3 regions of the Ewingella sp. S1.OA.A_B6 genome follow, and region 2 is predicted to be linked to each of the others. Evidence: predicted binding sites of a transcription regulator. Region 2 holds the regulator's gene; each other region holds the start of a gene.

Region 1 (10,304 bases), on a different contig from region 2:
GCGCGCGCATTCACGGGAGGCAAACAGCATGCTGGTGGCTTCGGTGTGGTGGTTCAAACGCTCCGGCCCCCAATAATCCATGATCATGCCGAGATCGAAGTAGTTGGAGTAAATCATCTCTTCGTCACCGTCAGCGTGGTCAGCGGTGCGGATGCCTTCCTCGACACATTTACGGCGGCGGATTTGTTCTGCAAAACGCGGACTGAGGGTAACCGGCGAGCTGCCGGACGGGCCACCGAGACATTTTTGCAAACCGGCTGAGACGGCATCGAGTCCCCAGGTGTCGGTTTCCATTGGGTTACCGGCAAAAGACGCGGTGGCATCAGAATAAAACAGCACGCCGTGGCGGCGGCAGATGTCGCCTAACTGTTCCAACGGTTGCAGCATGGTGGTGGAGGTGTCGCCCTGCACCGTCAGCAACCAGCGCGGTTTGACGGATTTAATCGCATCTTCAATCTGCTGCGGGTCAAACACTTCTCCCCACGGCACCTCGATGGTGTGCACTTCGGCGCGGCAGCGGCGGGCGATTTCACACAGCAGATGACCAAACCGGCCGAATACCGGCACCAGCACTTTGTCGCCGGGGCGAATGCCCGACAGCAGCACAGCTTCAATACCGGCGCGGGAGGTGCCGTCGATCAGAAACGTCCACGGGTTTTCAGTTTTGTATAGCGCACGATACAGCGCCATCACTTCGTTCATATAGCCGGTCATCACCGGGTCATATTGCCCGACCAGTTGGCAGCTCATCGCCCGCAGTACGCGCGGGTCAGCGTTGATTGGCCCCGGCCCCATCAGCAGACGGGTTGGTGGGTTGATTTGTCCAAATGTTTGAATATCCAACATGACTATTCCTTAAAAAAGGTGCTATCAGACCGCAGCGTCGCTGAGGCCACGAACTGACGCGATAAATTGCTTTAATTCTGGGGTTTGCGGATTGGCAAACAACGCCCGGCTTTCCCCCTGTTCCCACACGGTGCCCTGATGCATAAACACCACGCGGTCGCCCACTTCGCGGGCAAAATTCATTTCGTGCGTCACCAGCACCAGCGTCATGCCCTCTTTCGCCAGTTGCTCAAGCACTTTCAGCACTTCACCCACCAACTCCGGATCCAGTGCCGAGGTAATTTCATCGCACAGCAGCACTTTCGGGTTCATCGCCAGCGCACGGGCAATCGCCACGCGCTGTTGCTGGCCGCCGGACAGATTAGCCGGGTAGTAATCCATACGGTCCGCCAGGCCGACTTTATCCAGCACGTGTGCCGCCAGTTCACGGCATTCGGCGGCAGATTTACCCGACACGCGGCGCGGTGCCAACATGACGTTTTCCAGCGCGGTCATGTGCGGGAAAAGATTGAAGCTCTGAAATACCATGCCCACTGAACGGCTGATTTCACGCGCCTGGGAGTCGCGGTCGGTGATGGTCATACCGCCGAGTTTGATACTGCCGTCCTGATAGCCTTCCAGCCCGTTAATGCAGCGCAGCAGAGTACTTTTACCCGAGCCACTGCGGCCAATGATGCAGATCACTTCACCGCCGTCGATGTCCAGATCCACACCTTTCAGCACGTGATTCTGACCGTAATATTTTTGCACTTGATTAATGGTGATCAGCGGCATTATTTTTTTCTCCACGCAATGTTTTCTCGAGGTAATGGCTGTACATCGAAAGCGGGTAACACATCAGGAAGTAGCCTAGCGCCACCAGCCCAAATACCTTGAACGGTTCATAAGTCACGTTGTTGAGCATCGTTCCGGCTTTGGTCAATTCGACGAAGCCGATAATCGACGCCAGCGCCGTGCCTTTGATCACCTGTACAGAAAAACCAACCGTCGGTGCAATCGCGATACGCAGCGCCTGCGGAGCGACCACGCGCCATAAGGTCTGGCCAAAACTGAGACCCAGACAGCGGCAGGCTTCCCATTGGCCTTTCGGCAAAGCGTCGATACTGCCGCTCCAGATATCCACCAGATAGGCGCTGGTGTAAAAGGTGAGCGCCAGCGCGGCGGCGGTCCAGGGGCTGACATCAATGCCAAACAGCCCCAGTCCGAAGAAGGCCAGAAACAGCTGCATCAGCAGCGGCGTTCCCTGAAACAGTTCGGAATACAGACGCACAAAACGCGTCGGCCAGCGCCGTTTACCCAGACGCAGCAGCAGCAGCGGTATTGTCACCAGCGTGCCGCCGATAAACGCCGTCAGCGAGAGTAAAAGTGTCCATCGCGCCGCCAGCAGCAGGTTGCGCACAATATCCCAGTCGGTAAAGGTCATCATCAGCTGTAGCTCCCAAAGTAACGGCGTCCGGCAAACAGCAGTAATTGACGCATCGCTACCGACAGCAGCAGGTAGAACAACGTGGTGACCAGATACACCTCGAAGCTCAGGAACGTGCGCGACTGAATTAAGTTGGCGGCGAAGGTCAGCTCTTCATACGACACCTGCGACACCACCGAAGAACCCAGCATGACGATAATGCACTGGCTGACCAGCGCCGGATAAATACGTTTCAATGACGGCGGCAACACCACACGAAAAAACGTCTGGCGGCGGCTCAGTCCAAGCACACGCCCTGCTTCCCACTGGCCGTTTGGCGTCACCTGAATACCGGCGCGGATAATTTCAGTGCTGTACGCGCCCAGGTTAATCAACATAGCCAGCAGCGCCGCTTCCCCGGCGGTCATTTTCAGCCCCATGCCCGGTAAACCAAACACGATAAAAAATAGCTGTACGACAAACGGCGTATTGCGGATGGCTTCGACATAAATGCCCCATACCGTGCGCAACGTTTTGTTATGGCCGCAGCGGATGGCAGCACCACAGATCCCGATAGCAATGCCGCCAACCGTTGCCATTACCGTCAGCTGGATAGTGGTCCACAAGCCGGACAGCAGCTCCGGCATATAAGGCCACAGCGCAAGAAAATTCAGCTGATAGGTCATGATGCTTTCCTCCTATCCTGCTCAGGAACCCAGATTCGCAGGCAGCGGTGCTTTCATCCATTTTTCAGAAAGCGTGTTCAGCGTTTTGTCGCTTATTGCGTCGGCAATCAGTGTATTCACTTTCTGTTTCAGTGCCGGTTCATCCTTACGCAGACCCACGAAGCACGGGGAGTCTTTCAACATCACTTTGGAAACGAGTGCTTTGGTCGGATTCTGACGGGCAATGGCCGCGACCACTAAGTTGCCCGTGGCGATGTACTGCACCTGACCGGAAAGATAGGCCGACAGCGTGGTGTTGTTGTCTTCGTAACGCTGAATTTTGGCGTCTTTAGGTGCCACATCGGTCAGTGCCAGGTCTTCCACCGCGCCGCGGGTCACGCCGACGGTTTTACCGGACAGACCGGTCAGCGCCGTCATGTTGTCATCTTTGGCACCGAAAACACCAAGGAAGAACGGCGCATACGCGTTGCTGAAGTCGATAACTTTTTCGCGCTCGGCGTTCTTACCCAGGCTGGAAATCACCAGATCTACTTTGTCAGTTTGCAGGTAAGGCACGCGGTTAGCGCTCGATACCGGGACCAGTTGCAACTTAAGTTTCATTTTATCGGCCAGGTAATGCGCCATATCAATGTCATAGCCTTCAGGCTGCAAGTCCTTACCTACCGAACCGAATGGCGGGAAATCCTGAGGGATCGCTACGCGCAACACGCCGCGTTTCTGGATATCCTGCAACTGATCTGCCATCGCGCCGGATGCCTGAAAAACTAACATCGCCGCACCTGCCCACGCCAAAAGCCGTTTGTTCATGTTCATAGATTATCTCCGGTGATTGAATTTGTGAAACGATAGATTCTGTTAACAAGCATTCTGCAACTAATGTGCCAAAGCATGTGCCGGAGATGAAATGAGAAAAAAGTCACGATTTACCGGGCCAGATGACAAAAAAAGCCATCGCCGCTCCGAATAAGCAGGCAGAAGAAGAACGTTCGAGGGGCAGCGTGCGCACTAAAAGTGGGCGATAGCACCAAAAAGGCGCAGCTTAGCGATGTTCGAGTTCGTCGAGGTCGCTGTAGAGATCGGTAATTTGGTGAATACGCTGACGGCCGGCAGCCAGCATCTCGTGCAGGAGGGCATTGCTGAGCAGATTCGCCAGACTCATTGGTGCTGAGTAGGCGTCAAACGCCGATACGCTGTCGAGAGGCGCAGCCAGATGCCAGGTTGCTAACGGGATAATCGCCTGCGCCTGCGGTTCGCAAATCAGAAGAACTGGCACGCCAAACGTCTGTAACTGCGTCAGAATTGTCTTTGCCATGCGCGGCCTGCGGCGGAATGCAACGAAAATAACCACGTCCTGCGGCGTCAGGTCCACCAGCTCCTCGGCCAGCGTCTGGCCCGGCTGCGGTATCACCATCACGCCCGGCCGTACCTGAATCAGCTGCTGACGCAAATGCAGCGCCACCGGATAACTGTTACGAAAACCGAGCAACCGCACCTGCCGCGCCTGACTGAGTGCGGCGATCACGGTGGTGAATTGTTGGTCATCAATCTGGTTAATCCACTGGGTGAGATTGGCCATCTCTTGCTTATAATGGCGGGACAATAACGTGTTGCCCTGCACTGCGTCGCGGCTGTCGGTGAGCGGCATTCCGCTCTGGCGCAGGGTGCGCACTTCATCACGCATGTCGCGGTAACTGGGATAACCCAGACGCCTGAACAGGCGACTGACAGTGGCCTTAGAGACCTGGCTCAGGCGCGCCAGCTCGGCGCTGTTGTAGCTCATCAGATCATCGATATTAGCAAAGATAAAATCTGCCACCCGCTGTTCCTGTGGCGTCAAAGCTGAATAATGGTCGCGCAGACGTTCGTCAATTTGTTTCATGTCTTCCCCCTATACCCTGCCTAAATAGTTCGCATTACAGGCAAGCGGTCACGCCGTTGCCATTCGAAATATCACGGGTCTCTGTAACAGATGTTTCAGTGCAACATATCACGCATCCCCGCTGTGAATACAAGTGAAATTACTGACTTCCCGCCGATATGGAACACCTCTTGCTTACTCTTATGACAAAGACAGCGATAAGACGCACTCCCTGCACTCGTCGCTCCAACAAAAAAGGTGTTACGCATGATCAACAGCAATAGCTCGCCACTCGGTATGGCGGTAACGCCCCATCACCTCGCCAGCCAAAGCGCGCTGGCGGTATTACGCGAAGGCGGCAACGCTATCGAAGCGATGGTGGCCGCTGCAGCCACGATTGCGGTGGTTTACCCGCACATGAACGGTCTCGGCGGTGATGGCTTCTGGCTGATTGTCCCGCCGCAAGGCGACCCAGTGGCCATTGACGCCAGCGGAGCTGCCGGCACCCATGCGACGCTCGATTTCTACGCCGGTGAAAACCATATTCCGCACCGTGGTCCAAAAGCGGCGCTGACCGTTGCCGGCACGGTGGGCGGCTGGCAGGAGGCGCTCAACATCTCCATGGAGTTAGGCGGCGAGCAAAAACCGCTGTCGCGTCTGCTGCGGGATGCTATCCGCTACGCCGCCGACGGTATTCCGGTCACTGCATCACAAGAAGCCGCCACCCGCGCCAAGCAGCACGAGTTGAAAGACATCCCTTCCTTCACAGGCGTATTTCTGCCGAATGGTGAAGTTCCGCGTGCCGGTCAGCGTTTTACCCAGCCGCAGCTGGCCTCCACGCTCTCCATTTTGTGCGAGGACGGACTGGACAGTTTCTACCGTGGCGAACTGGCCGACAATATGGCCGCCGACATGGAGAAGCTCGGTATGCCGGTGACCCGTGCCGATCTGGCTGCGTACCGGCCGCAGCGGCGCGTGCCTCTGCGCCTTAAACACAGCAAAGGGGAAGTTTTTAATCTGACGCCACCAACGCAAGGCCTGGTATCACTGGCGATCCTCGGACTGACCGACCGTCTGCCGCTGGCAACAATGGACGAAGGCGCAACCATCCACAGTATTGTGGAAGCCACCAAGTTGGCGTTCGGGCTGCGCGACCGCTTTATTACTGACCCTAAAATGATGACCCAGGAGGCTCAGAGTCTGCTCGATCCGGACTACCTCGATGTCCTCGCTACCCGGATCAATCCACACCGCGCCGCCGACTGGGGCAAGGGCAAAGGACCCGGTGATACCGTCTGGATGGGTGTGATGGACAGCAGCGGGCTGGCGGTGTCATTTATTCAAAGCATCTATCATGAGTTTGGCAGCGGCGTGGTACTTCCAGGCAGTGGCGTATTATGGCAAAACCGTGGCGCGTCATTTAGCCTTGATGCCAACCATCTACTGGCACTCAAACCCGGCAAACAGCCGTTTCACACGCTCAACCCTGCCGCTGCACGTTTATATGATGGCCGCACGATGGTGTATGGCTCGATGGGCGGCGACGGTCAACCGCAAACCCAGGCAGCGGTTTTTATCCGCCACGTGATGCAGGGACAGTCGTTGCAGCAGGCTATCAGCGGCCCGCGCTGGCTGCTCGGCCGCACCTGGGGTGAAAGTTCTGATTCATTGAAACTTGAAGGACGCTTCGCCCACACCACGCTGGCCGGGCTGCGCCAGCGTGGGCATGACATTGAGATGCTGCCTGATTTCAGCGAAGCGGTTGGTCATGCCGGCGCTATCGTGCGCCATACTAACGGTATGTTCGAAGGCGCGTTCGACCCGCGCAGCAACGGCAGTGCTGCCGGATTTTGATTTTTTGACAGGGGGATAATCATGAAAACAACTGCAACAACCGCCGACTGGGCCGCCTATGTACGCCAGATGGAATCCGTTCTGGCACTGGAACTCGACGACACACGTCGCCAGGAAGTGCTGGTGCATTTCAGCCGCATTGCGCAGATGGCGCAACCGCTGATGGAACTGCCACTCGACTCGCGTCTTGAAGTTGCCGGGGTGTATCGCGCATGAAACCCATTGAGCCTCTGACCATCAGCCAACTGCACCACGCATTGCAAAGCGGGGACATCTCAGCCACGGAAATTGCCAATGCCACGCTGGAGAATATCGAACAGAGTGACCCAACGCTCAATGCGTTCACCCACATCACCCACGCACGTATGCAAAATGAAGCGGCGAAAATCGACCGGCTGCGTGCCAGCGGCGCTCCTTTACCCCCGCTGGCTGCCGTGCCTTATGCGGTAAAAAACCTGCTCGACGTGGCGGGCGAAGTGACGCTGGCCGGGGCCAGCCTCAACAGCAGTAATCCAATGGCTAAGGCCGATGCGTGGACGGTGACCCGCCTCACCAGCCAGGGAGCGATGCTGTCCGGCATGCTAAATATGGATGCCTACGCGTATGGTTTCACCACCGAAAACAGCCACTATGGCGTGACGCGTAACCCGCGCGATATCACCCGCATTGCCGGAGGATCTTCCGGTGGTTCCGCCGCTGCCGTGGCTGCTGGTCTGGTGAACTTTGCCCTCGGCAGCGACACTAATGGTTCGATTCGCGTACCGTCATCGCTCTGCGGCATCCTCGGCCTGAAGCCGACGTTCGGGCGAATTTCTCGCAGTGGCAGCCAGCCGTTTGTCGCCAGTCTGGATCATCTCGGCCCGATGGCGCGCTGCGCTGCTGATTTATCGCAAGTGTACGATGCCATGCAGGGCACCGATCCGCAGGATGCCTTTCAGGCTGATAAACCCACCACCGAAACCTTCAGCCGTCTGACTCGCGGCCAGCAGAGTTTGCGCACCGCGGTGCTCGGCGGTTATTTCTCCACCTGGTGCGACGATAACGCCAAAGCCGCCGTGCAACAGGTGGCAAAAGCATTAGAAGCACAGGCGGAAGTTGAGATGCCGCAGGCTGAACTGGCACGCTCGGCGGCGTTTTTAATCACCGCGTCCGAAGGCGGCAACCAGTATTTACCGCTGTTACGCAGTATTCCACAGCAGTTTGAACCATTATCGCGTGAACGCTTATTAGCCGGAGCGATGATCCCCGCCGCGTGGTATGTTCAGGCACAGCGTTTCCGCCACCAGTTTCAGCAACAGGTTTTACCATTGTTCGAACATTGGGATATTCTTATTGCGCCCTCTACGCCGTGTAGCGCCACGCGGGTCGGGCAGGAAACCCTTCGAATTAACGACACCGACCTGCCTACCCGCGCCAGCATGGGTATGCTGACGCAGCCGATCTCTTTCCTTGGTTTGCCGGTGGTGTCGGTACCTATAATAACCGCCAATGGGTTACCGATAGGCCTACAGTTGATCGCCCCGCCATGGCGGGAAGACCTGTGCCTGCGCGCCGCCTGGGCACTCGAGCAACAGGGTTTGGTGAAGATATTGACCTCACCGGTGATGTTATAAATTAACCAGAGAACGCAGAATGAAAACTGACAACATCGACCGCCCGGCCATTCTGGCTGAAATGAATGCGGCCTTTTATCGCTATGAACAGGCGCTGATCAACAATGACACTAACGTGCTCGACGAGCTGTTCTGGCATGACCCGCGCACCGTGCGCTTTGGTGCGGGAGAAAATCTTTACGGCATCGAGGCCATTCGCGCATTCCGCGCCTCGCGCCCGCCACAGGGTCTCGATCGCGAATTGGTCAACACCACCATCACCACCTTCGGTGATGACATGGCCATCGCCAGCACGGAGTTTCGCCGTGAACATTCCGACAAAGTCGGGCGTCAGCAGCAGACATGGGTGAAGATGCCGAGTGGCTGGAAAATTGTTGCTGCACACGTCAGCCTGATGGTTTGACCGAACCATTGGCGGTTCAGCTTTGGAAAGCTGAGGAAACTTTTTAACTTCAAATTCAATGCTTTGGGCGCCGACCCAAACCGAAAGACCTTGGGCTGCCGCCCAAACCCGCCCAAGAGGAAGCATAAACGTGCCTCCTCTTGGAACTCCTGCGTTTTTTCTTTGAGGCACCGACAGCTTCGCGGCTGGCAGGGCACATGTTTCAGTCACTTCTGTTCACGGCGCAAAATGTCACGGCTCCGCCGTCCCCGTATTTCGGGATTCGAGCCTCAGGTCTCGAACCTCTCATCCGGTGCCATTTTTGATTGCGCCTCAGCGGCTATGTAAATCAAGAGATAAAATATAAGAAAGGATTGGGCTGGTTTTGACTTTAGCAAAGCTTTGGCCGCATTCAAAAATGGCGCTGAGCAAGAGGTTCGAGACCTATGGCTCGAACCCGCAGCGAAGGCATCGCCTAAGCGGCGGCATTTTGCGGCTATAACAGCGGTGACTGAAACACGGCCATTGTGACCCGCGCAGCTGTTGTTTTTAAAAGAGCCTGGGAGCGATTGGCCGCCTTCTGGTCGGTGTGGGCCGACGCCCACGACCTTGATGTTGAAGTTGAAGTTGAATTTCAAAGATGAAATTGAAAATAAGATCGAGATTAAACGCCGAAACATTTACCCCGCAGCGGGATGCTCTTTAACCCAGTGATCTGCGATCTCCTGCCTAGTGCAGATCCAAACCCTGTCATGCGATTCGACATAATCAAGAAATCGCTGTAAGGCTCTGAAGCGGCCTGGTCGCCCAAGGATCCGACAGTGCATGCCTATCGACATCATTTTCGGGCTGGTTTCACCCTCTTCATATAAGACGTCAAAACTGTCTTTCAGGTAAGTGTAAAACTGCTCGCCGCTATTGAAGCCCTGCGGCGAGGCGAAGCGCATGTCGTTAGTCTCAAGCGAATAGGGTATAACCAGATGCTGTTTCACCTGGCCGCTGGCGAGTTTGACGGGCGTCCAGAACGGCAGGTCGTCGCCATAGTAGTCGCTGTCGTACTGGAATCCACCAGATTCAACCACCAGTTGACGGGTGTTCGGGCTGTCGCGGCCGGTGTACCAGCCCAATGGCGCTTTGCCGAACAGGTCTTTTAAAACAGTGACCGCTTTTTGCATGTGCTCCGCTTCCTGCTGCTTGCTCATATCCTGATAGTGGATCCAACGCCAACCGTGGCTGACCACATCATAGTCGGCAGCTTGAATAGCGCTGACGATCTCCGGATTACGCGCCAGCGCCATGGCAACACCGAATACGGACAGCGGTAAACCGCGCTTTTGAAACTCCTTGTGAATGCGCCAGAAACCGGCGCGCGAGCCATATTCGTACAGGGAATCCATTGACATATGGCGGTCGGGGAAACTCGCTGCACCGATAATATCTGACAGAAATTGCTCGGATCCAACGTCCCCATGCAGCACATTATTCTCAGCGCCCTCTTCATAGTTAAGGACGAACTGCAGTGCGATACGTGCCTTGCCCGGCCAGTTGGCGTGCGGCGGGTGACCGCCGTAACCAATTAAGTCACGAGGATAATTCTCAGTGAAACGGTAATCAATATCAGACATCGCGATCCCTCATGTTCAGATCCTTAAAACGCCCT
Region 2 (10,304 bases):
TGCCGGTATTGCGCAATCCGTCGCGGCTGTGATTGTGAAAGACAACGCCTGGTTGCTGGAAAATCTGCACGCGGCACCGTTGGACTTGCCGCACGACATCGTGCTGCCGAAAGGTCACAACGTTAACTATGGCACACCGGTACAGACCATGGTGCTGATGGGCGGTGGCAAGGTAGTGGAAGCCGGTTATGCCAACGAATGTTCAGCTGCGCAGCTCGCTGCGTGCATTACCCCACGTACTGCTGCCCTTTTGTATATCAAGTCGCATCACTCGGTGCAGAAAAGCATTCTGTCGGTTAGCGAAGCCGCGGCCGTCGCCCGTGAACACAATATTCCACTGATCGTCGACGCGGCAGCTGAAGAAGATCTGACCTGCTATTACAACATGGGTGCTGATCTGGTGATCTACAGTGGTGCCAAAGCCATCGAAGGCCCGACCAGTGGCCTGGTGCTCGGCAAACATCAGTATGTTGAGTGGGTGAAATTGCAATCTGGCGGTATCGGCCGGGCGATGAAAGTCGGCAAAGAGGGCATTCTTGGCTTAACTCAGGCGATCGAAAGTTATATTACGCTGCCGAAAACCACCGGTCAGGAAATGGTCGATAAGATGACACCCTTTATTGAAAGCTTGAACCAAATCAATGGTGTTACTGGCCGCGTGGTGTGGGACAGCGCCGGGCGAGATATCGCGCGTACTGAAATCACCTTCGACGAAGCGGTGTTGGGCTGGAAAACTAAGGATATTGTCGATGCGATGAAAAATGGTGAGATTGCCATCTACTTCCGCGGTTACCGTGCCAACGAAGGCAAAATTGAAGTCGATGTGCGCAGCGTGACGCTGCCGCAACTCACTATCGTTGCCAATCGTTTTAAACAACTTTTCAGCGGAGAAAAAGCATGAAGTTGACCCCGAATTTCTACCGTGACCGCGTGTGCCTGAACGTATTGGCAGGTTCCAAAGATAATGCCCGCGAAATTTATGACGCCGCTGAGGGTCATGTGCTGGTGGGCGTGCTATCTAAAAATTACGCGGATGTACCCAGCGCCGTCGCGGACATGAAAGAGTACGCCGCGCTGATTGAAAATGCGTTGTCCATCGGCCTGGGTGCTGGTGATCCGCGCCAGTCGCTGATGGTCAGCCAGATCTCACAGCAGGTTCAGCCGCAGCATGTGAATCAGGTGTTCACCGGCGTAGGCACCAGCCGGGCATTGCTTGGTCAGAGTGACAGCGTCGTTAACGGATTGATTTCGCCAACTGGCAAAGTCGGCTGGGTAAAAATCAATACCGGACCGCTGAGCGCTACCTTTGCTGATGCCGTTGTGCCGGTAGAAACCGCCATTGCGCTATTGAAAGATATGGGCGGCAGTTCGGTAAAATACTTCCCTATGGGCGGCCTGAAAACCCGTGATGAATTTGCCGCTGTGGCCCGCGCATGCGCGAAGCATGACTTCTGGCTGGAGCCGACCGGCGGAATAGATTTGGAAAACTTCGAGCCGATTATGGCAATCGCGCTGGAAGCGGGCGTCAGTAAAATCATTCCCCACATCTACAGCTCAATTATTGACAGCAATAGCGGCAACACCCGCCCTGATGATGTCAGAACTCTGCTGGCCAGTGTCAAAAAACTGATCGGTTGAGATAAGCAATATGTCCTTCCGCGCTGTGAGCTGTCTGCGCTGTTAAATATCCGGCGTCCGTCCCTTTAGCGGGCAGCGCCAGATCCCTCGTTTATCTGGCAATCCCTTTAAATTAAGGAAAGGTATGAGAAACTGGCTACTGATTTCAGGTTTAACATCCGCGATGCTGGCGATGTCTGCCACACCGCTTTATGCAGCAGAAAAAAACATGACGCAAACTCCTCATTACGCGTATGTCGGCACCTATAATCCGAATGGTGAAGGCGTTTACCGCTTCAAATTCGACAGTAAAACCGGTGCGCTAACCGAGCGCGTACTGGCCAGCCAATTGCCGAATCAGGCCCAGATGGTCGCGAGTCACGATGGTAAAACGCTGTTTATCGGCAGTGAAATTGACACCTACAACGGTGGTAAGAACGGTGCTATTGCGGCCTATAAGATCAATCCACAGGATGGCAGCCTGACGTTGATTAACCAAGTGGATTCCCAGGGAGCGGGCCCGGTATATCTGTCGCTGACGCCGAAAGGCGATCGCTTACTGGTGGCAAATTATATCAGCGGCGTGGTGGCAACCTTCCCGGTAGACGCCAGTGGTAAGTTGAGTGACGCCAGCGATCATCAGCAAGATTCCGGGCCGGCCGGCGCAGGCAAACCGGCCGCGGCCGCCGAAGGCAGTTTCGCGATCAGCGACCACAATGGCCCGCATGCACACATGATTGCTACTGACCCGAGTGGCAAATTCGTCTTCTCAACCGACCTCGGTCTGGACCGCATTTACCAATGGGAATTGGACAGTTCCAGTGGCAAGTTGCAGGCTAATGATCCGGCGTTTATCAACGCGTCTTCACCGGGCGCAGGGCCACGTCATTTTGTGTTCCATCCGAATGGCAAGGTAGTGTTTCTGATTAACGAAGAAGCTTCTACGTTGACCAGCTACCGCTTTGACAGTACCAAAGGCACCCTGACCCAGTTACACATGCTGTCATCTCTGCCGGCCAATTTCAAAGGTACCAACTTCGCCGCTGGCATCGTGCTGAGCAGAGACAGCAAACATCTGTACGTCGCCAACCGTCTGCACAACAGTATTGCGCAGATCAACGTGACCGGTGAGGGTGCAATGACCTTTGGCGAGGAGACCTGGACTCGTGGGGATTATCCACGCACCCTCAACGTCTCACCGGATGGAAAATATATTTACGCGATGAATCAACGAAGCGATAACATCACCAGATTCAAGGTTTCGTCTGGCAGCGGTAAATTGACCTTCGTTGATGATTACACGCCAGTGGGCAGCCCGTCGCAGATGGTCATTGTTCCCTGATCGGTAATGCATCAGAACTCAATCCCTCCCCCTGAAACCTCACCCGGTTTTAGGGGGAGGGACATTGGAAAGAAAATGAGGCAACCATAGTGAGATTTCCCTATCAACGACTGGCCCATTTATTTGATGCGCTACAGGCTGAAACGCTGCCGCAGGAGGAGCTGGCGAAACGCCTGGACGTCTCGACTCGCACGGTGCGTGCTGACATTACTGCGCTTAATGAGATCATGGAGCAGTATGGTGCGTCGTTCGTGCACAACCGTGGCAGCGGGTATCAGCTAAAAATCGATGATCCGACGCTGTTCTCCGCCCTGAAAGAGACCCGTAACCGCCGTATCAGCCCAACCCCACGTACCGCCTCTGAACGGGTAAATTACCTGCTCATACGTTTTTTGACCTCAGCTTTTTCACTTAAGCTGGAAGATCTGGCCGATGAATGGTTTGTCAGTCGGGGAACCCTGCAAAATGATATGGCTGAGGTCAGGGAGCATCTGGCGCACTACCACCTGAGCATTGAAACTAAACCGCGTTACGGTATGAAGCTATTCGGTGTTGAACTGGCAATCCGCGCCTGTCTGACCGATTTACTCTTCCAACTCGATGGTGAGGAGCAGACCAATCCGCTGCTGAAAACCGAAAGTCTGGAGCGTGAGGCACTGGCACCACTGACCCATTTTATGCATCAGTTGCTGTCCCAGTCGCCAATCCAACTGACTGACGAAGGCGAGCAGTACTTGATCCTGTACTGTGCGGTGGCGATTAAACGCATTGCCGGTGGCAATCCGCTGACTGACTTTGATGCGGAGGAGGGTGATCCGGCGGTGCGACAGGTGTCCGTTTGCCTGGCGGCTGAACTGAAGTCAATGGTGGGCAAAGAGATCCCAGCGGCGGAAGAAGCCTATTTGCGGGTCAATATTGCGGCGCGGCGGGTGCAGAATATTTTGCCGACCGACATTAATGCCGACGACGAAGAATCGCTGGTGGATTACATTCTTTCGTACATTAATGCGCACTATAATTTTGATTTACAAGGTGATAAACAGCTACGCGCCGATCTACTCACCCACATTAAAACCATGATCACCCGGGTTAAATACCAGATCAATATTCCTAATCCCTTGCTAGGCAACATCAAGCAGCACTATCCGATGGCTTATGACGTGACGCTGGCGGCGGTATCCAGCTGGGGAAAATACACACCGTATACACTCAGTGAGAACGAGATCGGTTTTCTGGTGCTGCACATTGGTGTTGGGTTGGAACGGCATTACAACATTGGCTACCAGCGCCATCCGCAAGTCATGCTTGTGTGCGATACCGGCAACTCGACTATTCGCATGATCCAGGCCCAGATCAGTCGTAAATACCCGCAGCTGGTGTTGACGCAGGTGGTGTCACTGCGTGATTACGAGAAGCTCGGACACGTCGACGAAGATTTCATTATCTCCAACGCGCGCATCAGTGAGAAAAACAAGCCGGTGGTGGTGTTGTCGCCTTTCCCGACGGAATACCAGATGGAGCAGTTAGGCAAGCTGGTGTTAGTAGACCGCACGCGGCCCTACATGTTGGAGAAGTTCTTCGACGAAAAACATTTTATGATCATCGACGAACCCATGACTCAAGCACAGCTATTCCATAAAGTGTGTCGCCAGCTGGAAGAGGAAGGTTACGTCGATGCCGAGTTTTATCCTTCCGTTGTCGAGCGTGAAGAGATAGTGTCGACCATGCTGGGTGAAGGTATCGCGCTGCCGCATTCACTCGGTTTGCTGGCCAGGAAGACCGTGGTGATCACGCTGCTGTCGCCGCAGGGGATCGCGTGGGGAGAGGGGCAAACCGCTCACGTGATTTTCCTGTTGGCAATCAGCAAAGCAGATTACGAAGAGGCGATGGCGATTTACGATCTGTTTGTGACGTTTGTGCGGGAGAGGTCGATGAGCCGTTTATTGAGCAGTTCTAATTTCGAAAGCTTCAAAGCGATTGCTATCGATTGCCTGAGCCGAATCTAGCCATCCTCGTCATCCTTCAAGCGGTCTCTGCGTTGGCTGCCTTCACTCACCCCGGTCACTTACTGATGTAAGCTCCCGCGGATTATGATCCTCATAAATGAGGCTCACCCTTAAGGGCCAGCGCGAGCGCTGTTCAAATCGGTCTTTGACCGATTTGTCACTCAGTTGCCGCCTTGATACAACTCGAATGATTTTGGGGAGATTTTTGAGTCTAAAAACCAAGATTAATCTTCGTCAAAACCGGAATTGATCAGATTCGCGACGGCACTTAGCGCCTCGGCCTCATCGGGGCCAGTGGCTTCGATCTCGATTTTCTGGCCTTTCGGGGAATCGAGCATCAGTAGCGCAATCACGCTGCTGGCTTCCGCTTCAATGCCTGCGTCATTGCGCAGCATCACTTCCGACTCAAAGCTCTGCACTAACTCAAACAACTTCATCGCCGGGCGTGCGTGCATACCCAACCGGTTTTTAATTTCTACCGTTTGTTTCACTGTCATGTTTTGCGTTTTTCCAGCGTGCGATGACGGGATTGCACATTCTTCCCGCGGGAACGAAAGTAGTCGGCCAATTGTTCTGCAATATATACCGAGCGGTGTTTACCACCGGTACAACCGATGGCGACAGTCAGATAACTGCGGTTATTCGTTTCCAGCATTGGCAGCCAAAGTTCCAGGTAGCTGCGCGTCTGATAAATGAAGTTATGTACTTCGGTGTGACGGTCAAGGAACGCCGCCACAGGTTTGTCCAGGCCGGTCATCGGGCGCAGTTTGGGATCCCAGTGTGGGTTCGGCAGGAAACGTACATCAAAGACGTAATCTGCATCAATAGGGATGCCGTGCTTATAGCCGAATGACTCGAACACCATAGTCAGCTCGCGCTCACGTTTACCCAGCAAGCGTGTTCGCAGCATTTCAGCCAGTTCATGCACTGACATTTCTGAGGTGTCGATGATGAGATCAGCGGATGAACGCAAAGGTTCCAGCAGGTCAGCTTCTTCATCGATGGCGCTTTCGAGCGAGAGATTTTTAGTGGAAAGAGGGTGCAGGCGACGGGTGTCACTGTAACGACGGATCAAAGTATTACGATCGGCATCGAGAAACAGCAGCTGTGGCGCAAAGCTTGCCGGCAGCTGGGCCATCGCGTGTTCGAAAATTTCCGGGTTTTCCGGCATGTTGCGCACGTCAATACTGACCGCAGCAGATATGTTACGTTCGGCGAGGGTTTCGGCAAGCTGAGGCAGTAAGACTACCGGCAGGTTGTCCACACAGTAAAAACCCATGTCCTCCAGTGCCCGCAAGGCAACTGACTTCCCAGAACCGGAACGGCCGCTGACAATCATCAGCACCATGTTGTCACTCCCCTGCAATTCAGTGTTCGAAATTCCCTGCCCCAGTTTTCCACCGGGAACCATCACAGTGACTAAGTTGAGCCGGTGAGAATAAATATTTACCGGCTGAACTGAAATGCCACCTGCTTAATCCGTTAAGTATAGTCTTGTAATTATTCGCTTTCTGTCATGATTCGGAACAGCTCTTCGTCGCTTTGTGCGCCACGCAGACGACGGCAGACGGTTTTGTCAGCCAGCTTTTTGGCGACCAAAGATAAGGTGTGTAAGTGGGTTTTGCATTGATCAGCCGGGACCAGTAAGGCAAAAAGCAGATCAACCGGCTGGTTATCAATCGCATCGAAGGCGATAGGTTGTTCCAGTTTAATGAATACACCGACAGCGCGCAGCGTGTCCTCTTCCAGTTTACCGTGTGGAATGGCAATGCCTGCACCAATACCTGTGCTGCCCATTCTTTCGCGGGTCAGAATGGCATCGAAAATCAATTGTGGCGCCAGATTGAGTTGTTTGGCGGCAAGTTCGCTGATGATTTCCAGCGCGCGTTTTTTACTGGCGCAGTGAACGCCGCTTTTAGTGCATTCGGCGTTAAGGACTGACGTTAACTGCATAGCTGTATCGTTAATCATTTCTTCTTCACTTTAGCGCTCTTTCACCCTAATGACAGTTCGGCTCGTTTCCCGAGGGTCACAAGCCGATGCTCTCAAAGTCCGTAGCGCGACAGGCTACGTAAGTGTCAGTGCTGTTTCAGTTTATCTTTATGCTTATTGAGCTGGCGCGCCAGTTTATCAACCAGGCCGTCGATGGCCGCATACATATCCTGATGTTCCGAGGTGGCGTGCAACTCGCCTCCATTCACATGCAGTGTGGCCTCAGCCACTTTCTGCACTTTTTCAACGCTTAGCACCACGTATACCTGATTGATTCGATCAAAGTATTGCTCAAGTTTGGCAAACTTCGACGAGACGAATTCTCTCATGGGTTCCGTGATTTCGACGTGATGTCCGGTAATGTTGAGCTGCATAATGTCTTCCTTCTCAGTTGAGGTCAAACTAACTGTTTACGTTGGTTTGATGGCGGGATGGACAAAGACTCTCGGTATTTAGCAACAGTACGACGGGCCACCATGATCCCCTGATCGGAAAGCAAGGTAGCTAACTTGCTGTCGCTTAACGGTTTGACGGGATTTTCCGCCGCGATCAATTTCCTCACCAGCGCCCGGATAGCGGTCGACGATGCCTCGCCACCGCTGTCAGTACTGACATGGCTGGAGAAGAAATATTTCAGCTCGAAAATGCCGCGCGGACTGTGCAAGAACTTCTGTGTGGTCACACGTGAGATTGTCGATTCGTGCATTTCGACCGCCCGGGCGATATCTGCCAGAACCATCGGTTTCATGAATTCAGCGCCTAAATCAAAGAAAGCCTGCTGCTGTTCGACGATGCAACGGGTCACTTTGAGCAGGGTTTCATTACGGCTTTCCAGACTTTTTATCAGCCATTTTGCTTCCTGCAAATTGCTGCGAATGAACTGGCCGTCGCTGTCGCTTCGCGCTGAACTGCCCATTGCGGCGTACTGTTGGTTAATCTTCAGACGCGGAATGCTGTCGGAGTTGAGTTCCACCGTCCAGATGTCTGACACTTTACGTACCAGCACGTCCGGGATCACGTACTCAGACTCTCCGGTATTGATCGACTGTCCAGGGCGAGGATCCAGTGACTGGATCAACTGCATCGCTCCTTTGAGTGTATCTTCTTTTAGCCGGGTTGATCGCATCAGTGCACGGAAATCATGGTTTGCCAGTAGATCCAGATGTTCGCTGACAATCAGTTTGGCTTCGACCAGAAAAGCGGTTTCTGGTACGTATTGTGAAAGCTGGATCAGCAGGCAGTCGCGCAGGTCTTTTGCCGCCACGCCCACTGGGTCAAAGCGCTGAACGCGTTTGAGTACGGCTTCCACTTCTTCCATGGTGACGTCATCGTCGCCCACGCTCTCAAGGATATCTTCCAGAGAGACGGTGAGATAGCCGGTGTCATCGACGGCATCGACAATCGACGTCGCGATGGCGGCATCAGTGTCGGTAAAAGGAGTCAATTCTACCTGCCACATCAGGTAATCCTGCAGCGTCTGGGTAGTTTCGCCCTGATAGATGGGTAGTTCGTCGTCGCTGTAATCGTTGCCAGTGCCTGACGGCGTACCGGCGGTATAAATCTCATCCCAGGTGGCGTCCAGAGGCAGCTCTTCGGGCATGTCTTTTTGCTCAAGCGCTTCGCGGGTATCAAGACCTTCGCTGTCGGGGGTTTCTACTGAGTCGATCTCTTCATGCAGGTCGGTTTGCTCTAACAGCGGATTGCTTTCCAGCGCCAGTTGGATCTCCTGCTGGAGTTCAAGCGTCGACAATTGCAACAGGCGAATAGCTTGCTGTAACTGAGGTGTCATGGCCAATTGCTGGCTGAATCGTAGCTGCAAACCTTGCTTCATATCTTGGCTTTACGTCCTGAACTATACGGCGTGATTTACAGACGGAACTCTTCACCGAGATAAACACGTTTAACTTGTTCATCCGCCAGAATCTCTGTCGGTGTGCCATGGGCGATGAGTTTCCCCTGGCTGACAATATAAGCACGTTCACACACGTCGAGCGTTTCGCGCACGTTGTGGTCGGTGATCAGTACGCCAAGGCCGCTGTCACGCAGATGTTCAATAATTTTTTTGATATCAATAACTGAAATAGGGTCAACACCGGCAAAAGGTTCATCCAGAAGAATGAATTTCGGGTTGGCTGCCAGCGCCCGGGCGATCTCTACACGGCGGCGTTCACCACCGGACAGAGACTGACCGAGGTTGTCGCGCAGATGGGAGATATGAAACTCTTCCATCAGCTCGTTGGCGCGGTCGTTACGCTGTTCTTTATTCAGGTCTTCGCGGATCTCAAGCACAGCCATCAGGTTGTTGAATACGCTGAGACGGCGAAAGATTGAGGCTTCCTGCGGCAGATAGCCAATTCCACGACGTGCACGGGTGTGCAGCGGCAACAGGCTGATGTCTTCATCATCGACAATGATACGGCCTGCATCGCGCTGAACGATGCCCACGACCATATAGAACGTGGTGGTCTTACCCGCGCCGTTTGGACCCAGTAGTCCAACAATTTCGCCGGAGTTGACGGCCAGGCTGACATCTTCAACTACTTTGCGGCCCTTGTAGGCCTTAGCCAGATTTTCTGCGATTAACGTTGCCATAAATTATCACTTACTCTTTTTCGTCTGCGCTGCGGGGGCTGGTGCCGGCTGGTTTTTGTCCTGCAACTGCGAAGGGACCAGAACGGTGGTCACTCGACCGCCTTTATTGTCGCTGAAGGCTTCCATCTGCTGTTTTTGCACCAGATAGGTAATACGATCGCCTTTCACATTACTGTCTTGTTGTTCAAGGTAAGCATTGCCGGTCAGGGTAACCAGGTCGGTGGCGACTTCGTAGCGCACCTTTGATGCGTGGCCGCTGATCGGTTTGCCGTTGTCCTGCATCTGATAGAAAGTCACCGGGTTACCGTAACCTTCAACCACTTCTTTACCTGATTCGCCTTTAGGTCGGATAACCACAACTTTGTCGGCTTTGACCTGAATGGATCCCTGATTGACGATGACGTTGCCGGTGAATGTCGCCGTGTTAGTGTTAACGTCCAGCGCCTGATTGACCGAATCGATGGTGATCGGCTTGGTGGTGTCGTCTTTCAGCGCCAATGCTGGAATGCTGACGGCAAGCAGAGAGCTGGTGATCAGGAAATTACGGATTTTATTTTTTGCTTGGAATTTCATAAGTGGTCTTTACCTTTTCGATCAGCTCTGCGGTTTTGTTACGCAGATTTCCACGCATTTTCATGCCGTTAGATGTAAAGCCTGTGCCATAAAGCGTCACTTCATCATCGGAAGCCACGTCTTGTGTGACCAGGTTAACAGAAGCATTGTCCGTTATGATGCGCTGCAGCTGCGACGTATCC
Region 3 (10,304 bases), on a different contig from region 2:
TTGATCCGATTGTCGATGCTAATGATCACGATATTGCACCACTGACGGTTAAAATAACGGCAAAAATGGTGTGCGATGATCGTGCTTTTGTTGGGCTGCGAAAAATGCGTAAGGGAAAATTTATGGAGGTTCAATGAAAGAGGTCTGTCAGAAATGGTGGAGGCCCTGCCAGCTACATCCCGGCACACACGACGCCTGCTGCGGCTGCTTCCTTCCGGACCTGACCGAGTTAACAAGTTAGTGTTGCGGGAGAACCAACAGAGCCCCCATTGTCATTACTGGCCTCGCTTTTCTGCATAAGAAAAGTGAAGCGGCCTGCATTATCAGGGATGGCCGCTGCAAAAGCAAGGTGACGGTCGCCGACCGTTGTTTTCTTATACAATCGGCCGGCTCAACCAGCCTGCTAAGACGCTTTATGAAATCAGGGTTTACGGCATAATGGGCAATCATCACTGAGGAGCTAGCCATGTCGGAGTCGGAGAAAGATTCTTTTCGCCAGCGTGTTTATCAGATAATTGCCGCCATCCCTGCGGGACAGGTCACTACCTACGGCAACGTAGCGCAACTGGCTGGTTCACCGCGCGCTGCGCGCCAGGTCGGCGGCGTACTCAGAAAATTGCCCGAAGACAGCTCACTGCCCTGGCACAGGGTAATTAATCGCCATGGCGAGATCTCCCAGCAAGGTGAAGATTTCAAACGTCAGCGTCAGGCCCTGTTATCGGAAGGCATTATGTTCGAAAATGGACGCATTGATCTGGATAAGCATGGCTGGAAGTGGTGATGACTGCCATAAAAAAACACCGCCGCAGCGGTGTTTTTTAACTCTGCTTCAACGTGATAATCAATACATCGGCTGGGTGGGCGCAGGGTTAACCGGTGCTGGATCGTTCGGATTACTCATCGGACCTAACCCTGTAGGCTTAGTCGTCACCGGTACTGAAGCGACAGGCACCAACTGCAGGTCAACGCGAGTACCCTGACCACGGTTTACCACTTCTTTCACTGAATCGGTGATAAACGTCATCTGACCATTCACCGTTACCGCCGCACTAAGGATGACTCGGGCATTAGGCTGAATATCCTTAGGGTTGTAAGGCAGAATAAAGGTAAATGGGGCCTGTTTCCCGCCGGTACGCGCCACGTTCTGCGCGATCACACGAGATGGCGCGTCAGCCATAGAGGCGTCAGACAGGGTAACGGTCAGCACAGCATCTGGCGGCAAGGCAATTCGCTGAGATATATTCACCGTACCCGATACGTTAGGGCCGGTAATTGCCGGGCCTGAGGGGCTGGCCGACGTATTAGCAGGAGCTTCCTGCGCGGGCGTAGTATGTTGCGAAGCGCAACCGGCCAGTGTGAGAGACAGCGCGGTTCCACCTACAATCTGCCAAAGTTTCATTGATCGTACTCCTTTTTATTATTCACTTGTCGACAAGCTCTAATAAACGCCGACTATGACTAGTGGCTTTAACCACCTTACATATTAATCATGGCACAATAATCTGGAACTTTCCTGCTGACAGCCAAATTCAGCTTCTGGGGACTGTTTTTTTCCACTATTATGAAAGAGATAACTCACTGCCTCTCCTGCTGCAATAGATTTCTCGGAGTTTTCCGACCCGTCAGGAGACCAACTGTCATGAGGCCACCTATGAGTCAGGCACTGCAAAACTTACTGGATCTGCTTGATCTGGAAAAAATCGAAGAAGGGTTGTTTCGTGGTCAGAGTGAAGATCTTGGCCTGCGCCAGGTATTTGGCGGTCAGGTCGTCGGGCAGGCGCTGTACGCAGCCAAACAAACCGTACCGAGCGAACGAGGGATCCACTCCTTCCATAGCTATTTTTTACGTCCCGGAGACAGCAGTAAACCGATCATTTATGATGTGGAAAATCTGCGCGATGGCAACAGTTTCAGCGCCCGCCGCGTCAAAGCCGTACAAAATGGCAAACCGATTTTCTATATGACCGCCTCCTTCCAGAGCCAGGAAGAAGGTTTTGAACATCAGAACACGATGCCGGATGTGCCGCCGCCAGAGTCGCTGAGTTCTGAATCGGATATCGCCAAAAATCTTGCACATCTAATACCAGAGAAAGTACGGGAGAAGTTCATCGGCCAGAAGCCCATCGAAATGCGTCCGGTGAAATTCCATAATCCACTCAAGGGCAGCGTAGAAGAGCCGAATCGCGCGGTATGGTTCCGTGCTAACGGGTCAATGCCGGATGATTTGCGTGTTCACCAGTATCTACTGGGTTATGCATCAGATTTCAATTTCCTGCCGACCGCATTGCAACCACATGGTGTCGGCTTCCTTGAGCCGGGTATGCAGGTCGCTACTATCGATCATTCAATGTGGTTCCACCGCCCTTTCCGTATGGATGACTGGCTGCTGTATGTTGTCGAGAGTACCTCAGCCTCTGGCGCACGCGGTTTTGTCCGCGGCCAGTTCTATACCCGCGACGGCGTGCTGATTGCTTCAACGGTGCAGGAAGGCGTGATACGCAAAAGAAATCCCGCTTAATCAAAAAAGTTGGCATAAAAAAGGAGGCGATATCATTATCGCCTCCTTTTACATTCACTCTTATTTATATCGTTGGCTTACTCAAGAGTTAGCAAGCTACTTCTTTCAAACCTGATTACTGGTTGTAGGCATTCTCGCCGTGGCTGTTAACATCCAGACCTTCGCGTTCCTGTTCTTCAGGTACACGCAGACCGACCAGCATATCCGCCAGTTTGAAAGCGATGAAGGCAACGACGCCAGACCATACCAGTGTGACACCTACGCTTAACAGCTGAATCAGAACCTGATGACCCATGGTCACGCCTTCTGCATAGCCTACGCCACCCAGAGAGCTGGAAGTAAACACACCCGTCAGAATACAACCCACAATGCCGCACACGCCATGCACACCGAATACGTCACAGGTATCATCCACATTCAGCCATTTTTTCAGGGTGACGACACCCCACAGACCGGCAACACCACCCACCAGACCGATAACTAACGCACCACCGACACCGACAGTACCGCACGCTGGAGTGATAGCAACCAAACCGGCGATAGCCCCAGAGCTTGCGCCCAGCAGAGAAGGCTTACCACGGACCATCCACTCAACAAAAGTCCAGGAAAGGATTGCACCCGCCGTAGCCATCACTGTGTTCAGGAAAGCCAGTGCCGCTATAGAGCTTGCCGCACTTGCTGAACCCGCGTTGAAACCAAACCAGCCAACATACAGAATCGATGCGCCCGTGAAGACCATCGGCAGGTTGTGTGGTTTGAAGGCTTCTTTACCGAAACCAGCACGCTTGCCCACCAGATAAGCCCCCACCAGACCCGCGATAGCGGCATTAATGTGAACCACTGTACCGCCCGCAAAGTCCAGCGCCCCATCTGCGGCCAGGAAACCACCTGCCCATACCATGTGTGCAATCGGCAGATAAGAGAAGGTTAGCCAAATCACGGTGAAAATCAGTACTGCGGCGAAGCGAACACGCTCTGCCAAGCCACCGACGACCAACGCAACGGTGATGCAAGCAAATGAACACTGGAAGGCCACATGGATCATCTGCGAGAAAGTGCCGGTAACGGAGTCCAAACCGATGCCTTTGAGCATCGCATTACCAAAGCCACCGAAGAAGGCGTTGCCTTCGCTGAAGGCCAGACTGTAGCCGTACAACATCCAGAGTACGCAAACTAAAGCAAAAGTGACGATGACCTGTGTCAGCATCGACAACACGTTTTTAGAACGCAGCAGTCCGCCGTAGAACAACGCGACACCGGGAACCGTCATGAACAGCACCAATGCAGTACAAATCATCATGAAGGCGTTATCAGCACCATTAGCCACTGCCGGAGCCGCTGCCATAGCGAGTGATGGCAGCATGGCTACAGCACCGAGCCCCATCATCGAAAGAAGTTTTTTCATTATTAACCCACCCCTGTTTCTCTAAGCTGTTGTTCTAAAATTATAATCGAAAGTCGTGAGTCCGAAATTACAGCGCTGCTTCGTCAGTTTCGCCGGTACGGATGCGAATAACGCGTTGCAATTCAGCAACAAAAATTTTGCCATCCCCGATCTTGCCGGTGTAGGCCGCCTTGCTGATCACGTCGATCACTTCATCAAGTTGATCGTCGGCAATCGCAACATCTATTTTGACTTTTGGCAGGAAATTAACGCTGTACTCTGCGCCACGATACAGCTCTGCATGTCCCTTCTGACGACCAAAACCTTTAACTTCAGTCACGGTCAGCCCTTGAATTCCTACAGCAGACAGCGCTTCGCGCACGTCTTCCAACTTGAAAGGTTTGATCACCACAGTAACCAGCTTCATTTTGCCACTCCTCGAATTAAGAGCTTGTCGCGAGGGGATTCGCGCCCTATACGCAAGGATTAAAGCAAGGGCTGTGCCAGAGTTGTTCTCTGCACTTGATTACTTTATTAACCGCATAGCAGCGCCATTTTCAGAATAGTCGTGAAGGGGTGACAGATGTGCTGGTGCAAAAAGGCTGAGGTCGATCGCACCATAAAAGTGCGTAACGCTTTTTTTTAGTGCATTTAATCAAGAATAAAAAAGGAGGATGCTATAAGTAAGTGCATTTAACGACTAACCAGAAAAAAAACGCAAAAGTGAAGGGTTGAAACCGCCGTCAAGACGGTTCCATATTTTGAATTTAACTGTTCTCAGCTACCGGGGTTTCATGCTGACCAGAAGCCAACTCTTCGCCCACTAACTGCAACTGATACATTTGATAATATCGACCTTTTTCAGCCAAAAGCTGCTGATGGTTGCCCTGCTCCACCGCCTGGCCTCGATGCAAAACCAGAATATTATCAGCTTCGACAATAGTCGATAAACGGTGAGCAATCACCACCAGCGTAGTATGTTGCCTGATCGAGCGAAGCGCACGTTGGATCGCCTGTTCCGTGCCGGAGTCAATATTGGCGGTTGCCTCGTCAAGGATCAAAATTTCCGGCGCTTGCACCAGAACGCGTGCCATTGCCAGTAATTGCTTTTGTCCAACCGACAGATTATTCCCCTGCTCACCGAGGCGGGTATACACGCCGTCCGGCATCGCTCTCACCAGTGGAGCAAGCTGGACTGTTTCCAGCGCCTGCCAGACCTGTTTCTCGTCAATATCGCGGCCTAATGTCACGTTGGCATACACCGATTCAGCCAGAACCACCGGATCCTGCTGAACCATAGCGATGCCTTTTCGCAGAGTATTATGAGAAAGCTCAGAGAGAAGGCGCCCGTCGACCCGGATCTCGCCATGCGTTATCGGGTAGTAGCCCATCAGTAAGTTCGCCAATGTGCTTTTACCACTGCCGGTATGGCCCACCAACGCAGCAAAACCACGCGAAGGCACCTGGAGGCTAATATTCTCTAACACCCATTTATCCGTACTGTAAGCGAAACTCAGATCTCGAATATCAATTTCCCCGCTGGCCAGCGGCTTAACATCTTCACCATATTGCTGCTGCGTGCTGTCCATAAGATCAAAGATGCGCTCACCGGCCACTACCGCCTGCTGAAAAATCGACTGTTGCGAGGTGAGTGCAATCAGCGGCTCATTCAGTCGCCCCAAATAGTTAATAAAGGCGTATAGCACGCCGACGCCAATCGAGCCCTCGGTGCTGAATCCAAACAGTAGCAAAAGACCACACAGAATCAGAGAGGAGAACAGACTCAGCAAGGGGCGTAATAAAAAACCTTCCATTTTCAGGGTCTGCATACGGGCAAAGTAATGCGACTGACTGGCCTTTGCCAGACGTTCACCGAAACGCTTCTGCTGTCGGAATTGCTGAATCACGCCCATGCCATTAATCACTTCATTGAAGCCATCATTGATATCCGCCAGATAGCTGCGAACCCGCCGCACAATCGGCGTGCTGTAGACCTGATAAATTGCCATCACGATAAACACGGCTGGGAAAATACAGACAGCAATGGATGCCAGCCGCCAGTCGAGGCTGTACATCGCCACCAGCATCGCCCCTATCAGCGCCATACTGCGCAGCACCGTCGAGACTACCGTGACATAAAGATCGCGGATCACTTCGGTATCATTGGTAACCCGGGAGATTAACTGCCCCACGGGCTGAGTATCGAAGGCGCTCAGAGGCTGACGCAACGCCGCATCCATGACGTCGGTTCTCAGTCGTTGCACCACGCCTACGGCAGCACGGTTAAATAACAGCGCCTGAAAGTAGTGCAATCCGGCTGCCAGAAATTGCAGCAGAATAAAGGTGATCGCCAGCAGACTGACCATCCCGAGCGGCAACTCTCCTTTAGCGACGTAGTTATCGATAAAGAAACTGATGAGAATGGGGCCCAGCACTTCAGCGGCCGCCGCCACCCAGAGCATGATCACCGCTATTGATAATGGCTTACGGTAGGCTTTGCCATAACTGAGCAACCGCTTCAAGGTTGGCCAGCTTTTCTGAATTTTAATCATCTTTATTTTCTACCAAAACCGGTGCAAGCTTTTCTTGCGGAACATCGTCCAGTGCGGCTTCCAGCTGTTGGTAACGATACATATCGCGATACCAGCCGGGTTGTGAGGAGAGATGGTCATGATCGCCCCGCTGAGCCACGGTGCCGCTGTTAAATACCAGGATCTCACTGGCCTCGGTCAGTGCCGACAAGCGATGCGCGCTGATGATCACGGTGCGCTCGCTGCCCCACTGACTCAGGTTCTGCAGAATCTGATGCTCGGTACGACCGTCCACGGCGGAAAGTGCGTCATCAAGGATCAGGATTTCCGCCTGCAAAAGCAGCGCTCGGGCAATCGAAATACGCTGCTTCTGCCCACCGGAAAGCATTACGCCACGTTCTCCGACTTCAGTTTCATAACCTTGTGGCAGACGCAGAATGTCGTCGTGAACGCTGGCTAAACGGGCTGCGGTTTCAATCTCTTCCTGCGTTGCCTCAGGGCGACCGAGGGCGATATTTTGCGCAACGGTGTCAGAAAACAGAAATGGCGTCTGGCTGACAACGGCCATGCGGCCACGCCAGTCATCGAGCCGAATGTTTTTCAATGACATACCGTGATAGCTAATATCACCTTGCGTCACATCAAACTGGCGCTGGATAAGCCCGAGTAGCGTACTTTTCCCCGAACCCGTTGGGCCACATAATCCCAGCATCTGGCCGGGACGTAGCGTGAAGCCCACGGTGTGCAACCCAGGCTGGCTGTTTTCGGGATAATAGAAATTATCAATATGCACCTCGAGTTTGGCGCGTCCAGCGGGCAGCGGAGCTTCACCGTCAACTACGCTGGGTGCTTCTTCCAGTAAACTGCGGATCCGGCTGTACGCCGCGCTGCCGCGTTCCACAATATTGAACATCCAGGCCAGGGCCAGCATTGGCCAGATCATCAACCCGAGATACATCACAAAACTGGTCAGTTGACCAAGCGTCAGGTGACCGTTAACCACCATCCAACTGCCACCGCCGATAGCCAGTAGGTTAGCCATTCCGATGGCAACATAGATCGTCGGGTCGAAACGGGCATCAACACGTGCGACGCGCATATTTTTAACGCCGGTATCTGCGGCGACCTCTGCAAATTGGGAGGACTGATGATTTTCCAGACCAAAAGCTTTGATCATGCGGATACTGGTCAAGCTCTCCTGCGCCTGATCGTTTAAGGAGGAGAACGCCGCCTGTGCGGTTTTGAAACGCTGATGTAGCTGGTCACCGTAGCGTTTGATAACAATGGCCATAATTGGCATGGGTACCAAAGATAGCAAGGTCAGCTCCCAGCTAATTTGCGTCGCCATGACGATCAATACCGCCAGCCCCATCACCATCGAATCCACCAGCGTCAGCACGCCTTCACCGGCCGCGAACACCACCCGATCCACGTCGTTGGTGGCGCGAGCAATCAGATCACCGGTGCGGTGACGCAAATAGAAGGCAGGATGCTGGCGGCTGAGCTGCCTGAAGAAGTTCTGCCGCAGTTCTACGGCCAGCTGATAGGAGGCGCCGAACAACAGAACGCGCCAGACATAACGCAGCAGATAAACCAAAATAGCCGTGGCAAACATCAGCCCCAGCCAGGTAAATAAGAGTTTGGGAGGCATCTGTTTTGAGGTCACACCATCAATCACAATACCGACCAATTTAGGCGGCAGTAACTGCAAAATAGCGATCACAATGAGCAGAGCGACGGCACCAAGGTAACGTCGCCATTCGCGGCGGAAATACCAGCCTAGTTGAACAAACAATCTCACGCAGATTTATCCATTTATTGATGACCAACGTATTGGCCGTCTAAAACACAGAATGATTTTTATTATCGAATAACCATCAGAATAACATTGTTAACACCCCATTCTGATGAAACTTTTTGCTGGAACATTGTAAAAACACTCAGCAACTGTTGTGTTACAACAAGGTAGTAATAGCGAAGATTTTGATGTGTTTATAATGGTAATGCCGTCGTGGATTTAATACGTTCCATCGCAAAACTCGAAGTCACGTCGATCAGGCCCGAAACGCCGTTCACCAAACGTTTGTAAAAATTGTCGTAACTTTTCATATCAGCCACCTGCACCTGGAGCAGATAATCGTACTCGCCGGCCATACGATAAAAGTTCATCACCTCTGGCAATGACGCCACCTGATCGACAAAGTTTTGATACCAGTCGCTGCTGTGATGTTGGGTTTTAATCAACACAAACGCCGTCAGGCTTAGCCCCAGTTTTTCGTTATCCAGCAACGCAACCCGGCCACGAATAATGCCCTCCTCTTCCAGCCGTTTCAGGCGCTTCCAACAAGGCGTGGTGGTCAAATTTACGGCTTCTGCCAGCACGGTGATCGACTGGGTGCAGTCTTCCTGCAACATCGCCAATAGCTTGCGGTCAATTTTATCTACCACTTCACCTCTATAGAGAAAAATATTCTCTTTTTAATGCCAATCATGGGCTAAAGAGTAACTTATTTCTCTGTTGAATGCGTTAATCTAGCACAATCAAATCCTTTCTACGGACTTCAACATGACCAATGCCTGGGTGAATCACGCCATTAAAGAGATCGACGCCGATTTTCAGCGTTCTGCCGACACCCACCTGATACGTCTTAGCTTGTCGGACTTTCCTGGTATTGCGCTTTATTTGAAAGATGAAAGCACTCATCCGTCCGGCAGCCTGAAACATCGTCTGGCACGTTCGCTTTTTTTGTACGGGCTATGCAATGGTTGGATCCGGGAAAACACGCCGATCGTTGAAGCCTCTTCGGGCAGCACCGCCATTTCTGAAGCCTATTTTGCCCGCCTGCTCGGCCTGCCGTTTATCGCCGTTATGCCGTCATGTACTGCACCGAGTAAGATTCAGCAGATCGAATTTTACGGCGGACGCTGTCATTTTGTTGAGAACTCAGGTCAAATTTATGCCGCGTCGGAGCAACTGGCCAAGGAAATGAACGGCCATTATATGGATCAGTTCACTTACGCCGAGCGCGCGACGGACTGGCGCGGAAACAACAATATTGCCGACAGCATTTTCCGCCAGATGTCTCTTGAACCTCATCCGGTGCCGCGATATCTGGTGATGAGCGCTGGCACGGGCGGCACATCCGCTACGCTTGGTCGCTATATTCGCTATCAGGGACATCAGACTGAATTGGTCGTGGTTGACCCGGAAAACTCGGTATTTTATGACTACTATCTACAGCGCGATCCTTCTGTGACCGCCCAATGTAATAGCAAGATTGAAGGGATTGGCCGCCCGCGCGCCGAGCCGTCATTTATTCCCAGCGTGATCGACAGCATGATCCCCGTCCCCGATGCCGCAAGCATCGCCACCCTGCGCTGGCTTGAAGGGATTTTAGGTCGCAAGGTCGGCGGTTCAACCGGTACCAATGTATGGGGTGCGCTTCAATTGGCAAAACAGATGCAGGAAAAAGGCGAAACCGGCTCGATCGTCACTTTGCTGTGCGACAGCGGTGAGCGGTACTTAAATACTTATTTCAACGATGAGTGGGTCGCCGCGAATATCGGCGACATCAGCCATTATAGTCAGCAATTAGCCGCCGTGCGCTGAGTGCTGAGTCTCTGTGAGAGGTAAAAAAGGCGGCTGAGCCGCCTTTCGCTTTCATTGAATGGGGTTGATTCGTATTAACGCTCTTCAAGCGGATAACTGCGAAAACTCCAGAGTCCCATAGTTTTCAACGCATCACGGTAAATCCCTTGCTTGTCCCCGTCAGAAACTTTTTGTAATTCAGCCAAGGGCTTGTCAATAGCAGCGACTGACACGAAGCGGATATCGCGCGGACCGGTTTCCCAGCTGGCGATGGTGAACAGC

Evidence for each region. The regulator sigma-54, encoded in region 2, starts transcription at its own class of promoters, with help from an activator protein. The targets are predictions, from matches to a motif close to GTTGGCACANNTTTCGCTNT.
Region 1: a site for sigma-54 is predicted at 4,974-4,993, ahead of ACMV8I_RS19140 (gamma-glutamyltransferase family protein). Genes of this name have one in related genera too.
Region 3: a site for sigma-54 is predicted at 4,391-4,410, ahead of glnK (P-II family nitrogen regulator). Genes of this name have one in related genera too.

What each region holds. Positions count from the first base shown of each region.
Region 1 covers NZ_JBLJFK010000014.1:79,096-89,399, forward strand. Annotated here, with positions in the region: gene ACMV8I_RS19110 (pyridoxal-phosphate-dependent aminotransferase family protein) at 1-846, opposite strand, end outside; gene ACMV8I_RS19115 (amino acid ABC transporter ATP-binding protein) at 871-1,620, opposite strand; gene ACMV8I_RS19120 (amino acid ABC transporter permease) at 1,601-2,269, opposite strand; gene ACMV8I_RS19125 (amino acid ABC transporter permease) at 2,272-2,937, opposite strand; gene ACMV8I_RS19130 (transporter substrate-binding domain-containing protein) at 2,959-3,750, opposite strand; gene ACMV8I_RS19135 (MurR/RpiR family transcriptional regulator) at 3,977-4,816, opposite strand; gene ACMV8I_RS19140 (gamma-glutamyltransferase family protein) at 5,063-6,649, shown strand; gene hpxX (oxalurate catabolism protein HpxX) at 6,671-6,865, shown strand; gene ACMV8I_RS19150 (AtzE family amidohydrolase) at 6,862-8,262, shown strand; gene hpxZ (oxalurate catabolism protein HpxZ) at 8,282-8,665, shown strand; gene puuE (allantoinase PuuE) at 9,325-10,269, opposite strand; gene ACMV8I_RS19165 (aspartate/glutamate racemase family protein) at 10,262-10,304, opposite strand, start outside.
Region 2 covers NZ_JBLJFK010000005.1:120,449-130,752, forward strand. Annotated here, with positions in the region: gene ACMV8I_RS12945 (DgaE family pyridoxal phosphate-dependent ammonia lyase) at 1-901, shown strand, start outside; gene dagF (2-dehydro-3-deoxy-phosphogluconate aldolase) at 898-1,638, shown strand; gene ACMV8I_RS12955 (lactonase family protein) at 1,763-2,959, shown strand; gene ACMV8I_RS12960 (BglG family transcription antiterminator) at 3,049-4,965, shown strand; gene npr (PTS phosphocarrier protein NPr) at 5,190-5,462, opposite strand; gene rapZ (RNase adapter RapZ) at 5,459-6,313, opposite strand; gene ptsN (PTS IIA-like nitrogen regulatory protein PtsN) at 6,466-6,936, opposite strand; gene hpf (ribosome hibernation promoting factor) at 7,044-7,331, opposite strand; gene rpoN (RNA polymerase factor sigma-54) at 7,355-8,788, opposite strand; gene lptB (LPS export ABC transporter ATP-binding protein) at 8,824-9,549, opposite strand; gene lptA (lipopolysaccharide ABC transporter substrate-binding protein LptA) at 9,556-10,122, opposite strand; gene lptC (LPS export ABC transporter periplasmic protein LptC) at 10,100-10,304, opposite strand, start outside.
Region 3 covers NZ_JBLJFK010000002.1:184,848-195,151, forward strand. Annotated here, with positions in the region: RNA gene ffs (signal recognition particle sRNA small type) at 164-260, opposite strand; gene ACMV8I_RS09110 (MGMT family protein) at 467-781, shown strand; gene ACMV8I_RS09115 (YbaY family lipoprotein) at 842-1,399, opposite strand; gene tesB (acyl-CoA thioesterase II) at 1,652-2,518, shown strand; gene amtB (ammonium transporter AmtB) at 2,634-3,923, opposite strand; gene glnK (P-II family nitrogen regulator) at 3,991-4,329, opposite strand; gene ACMV8I_RS09135 (SmdB family multidrug efflux ABC transporter permease/ATP-binding protein) at 4,670-6,454, opposite strand; gene ACMV8I_RS09140 (SmdA family multidrug ABC transporter permease/ATP-binding protein) at 6,447-8,234, opposite strand; gene ACMV8I_RS09145 (Lrp/AsnC family transcriptional regulator) at 8,426-8,881, opposite strand; gene ACMV8I_RS09150 (PLP-dependent cysteine synthase family protein) at 9,000-10,043, shown strand; gene ACMV8I_RS09155 (ElyC/SanA/YdcF family protein) at 10,118-10,304, opposite strand, start outside.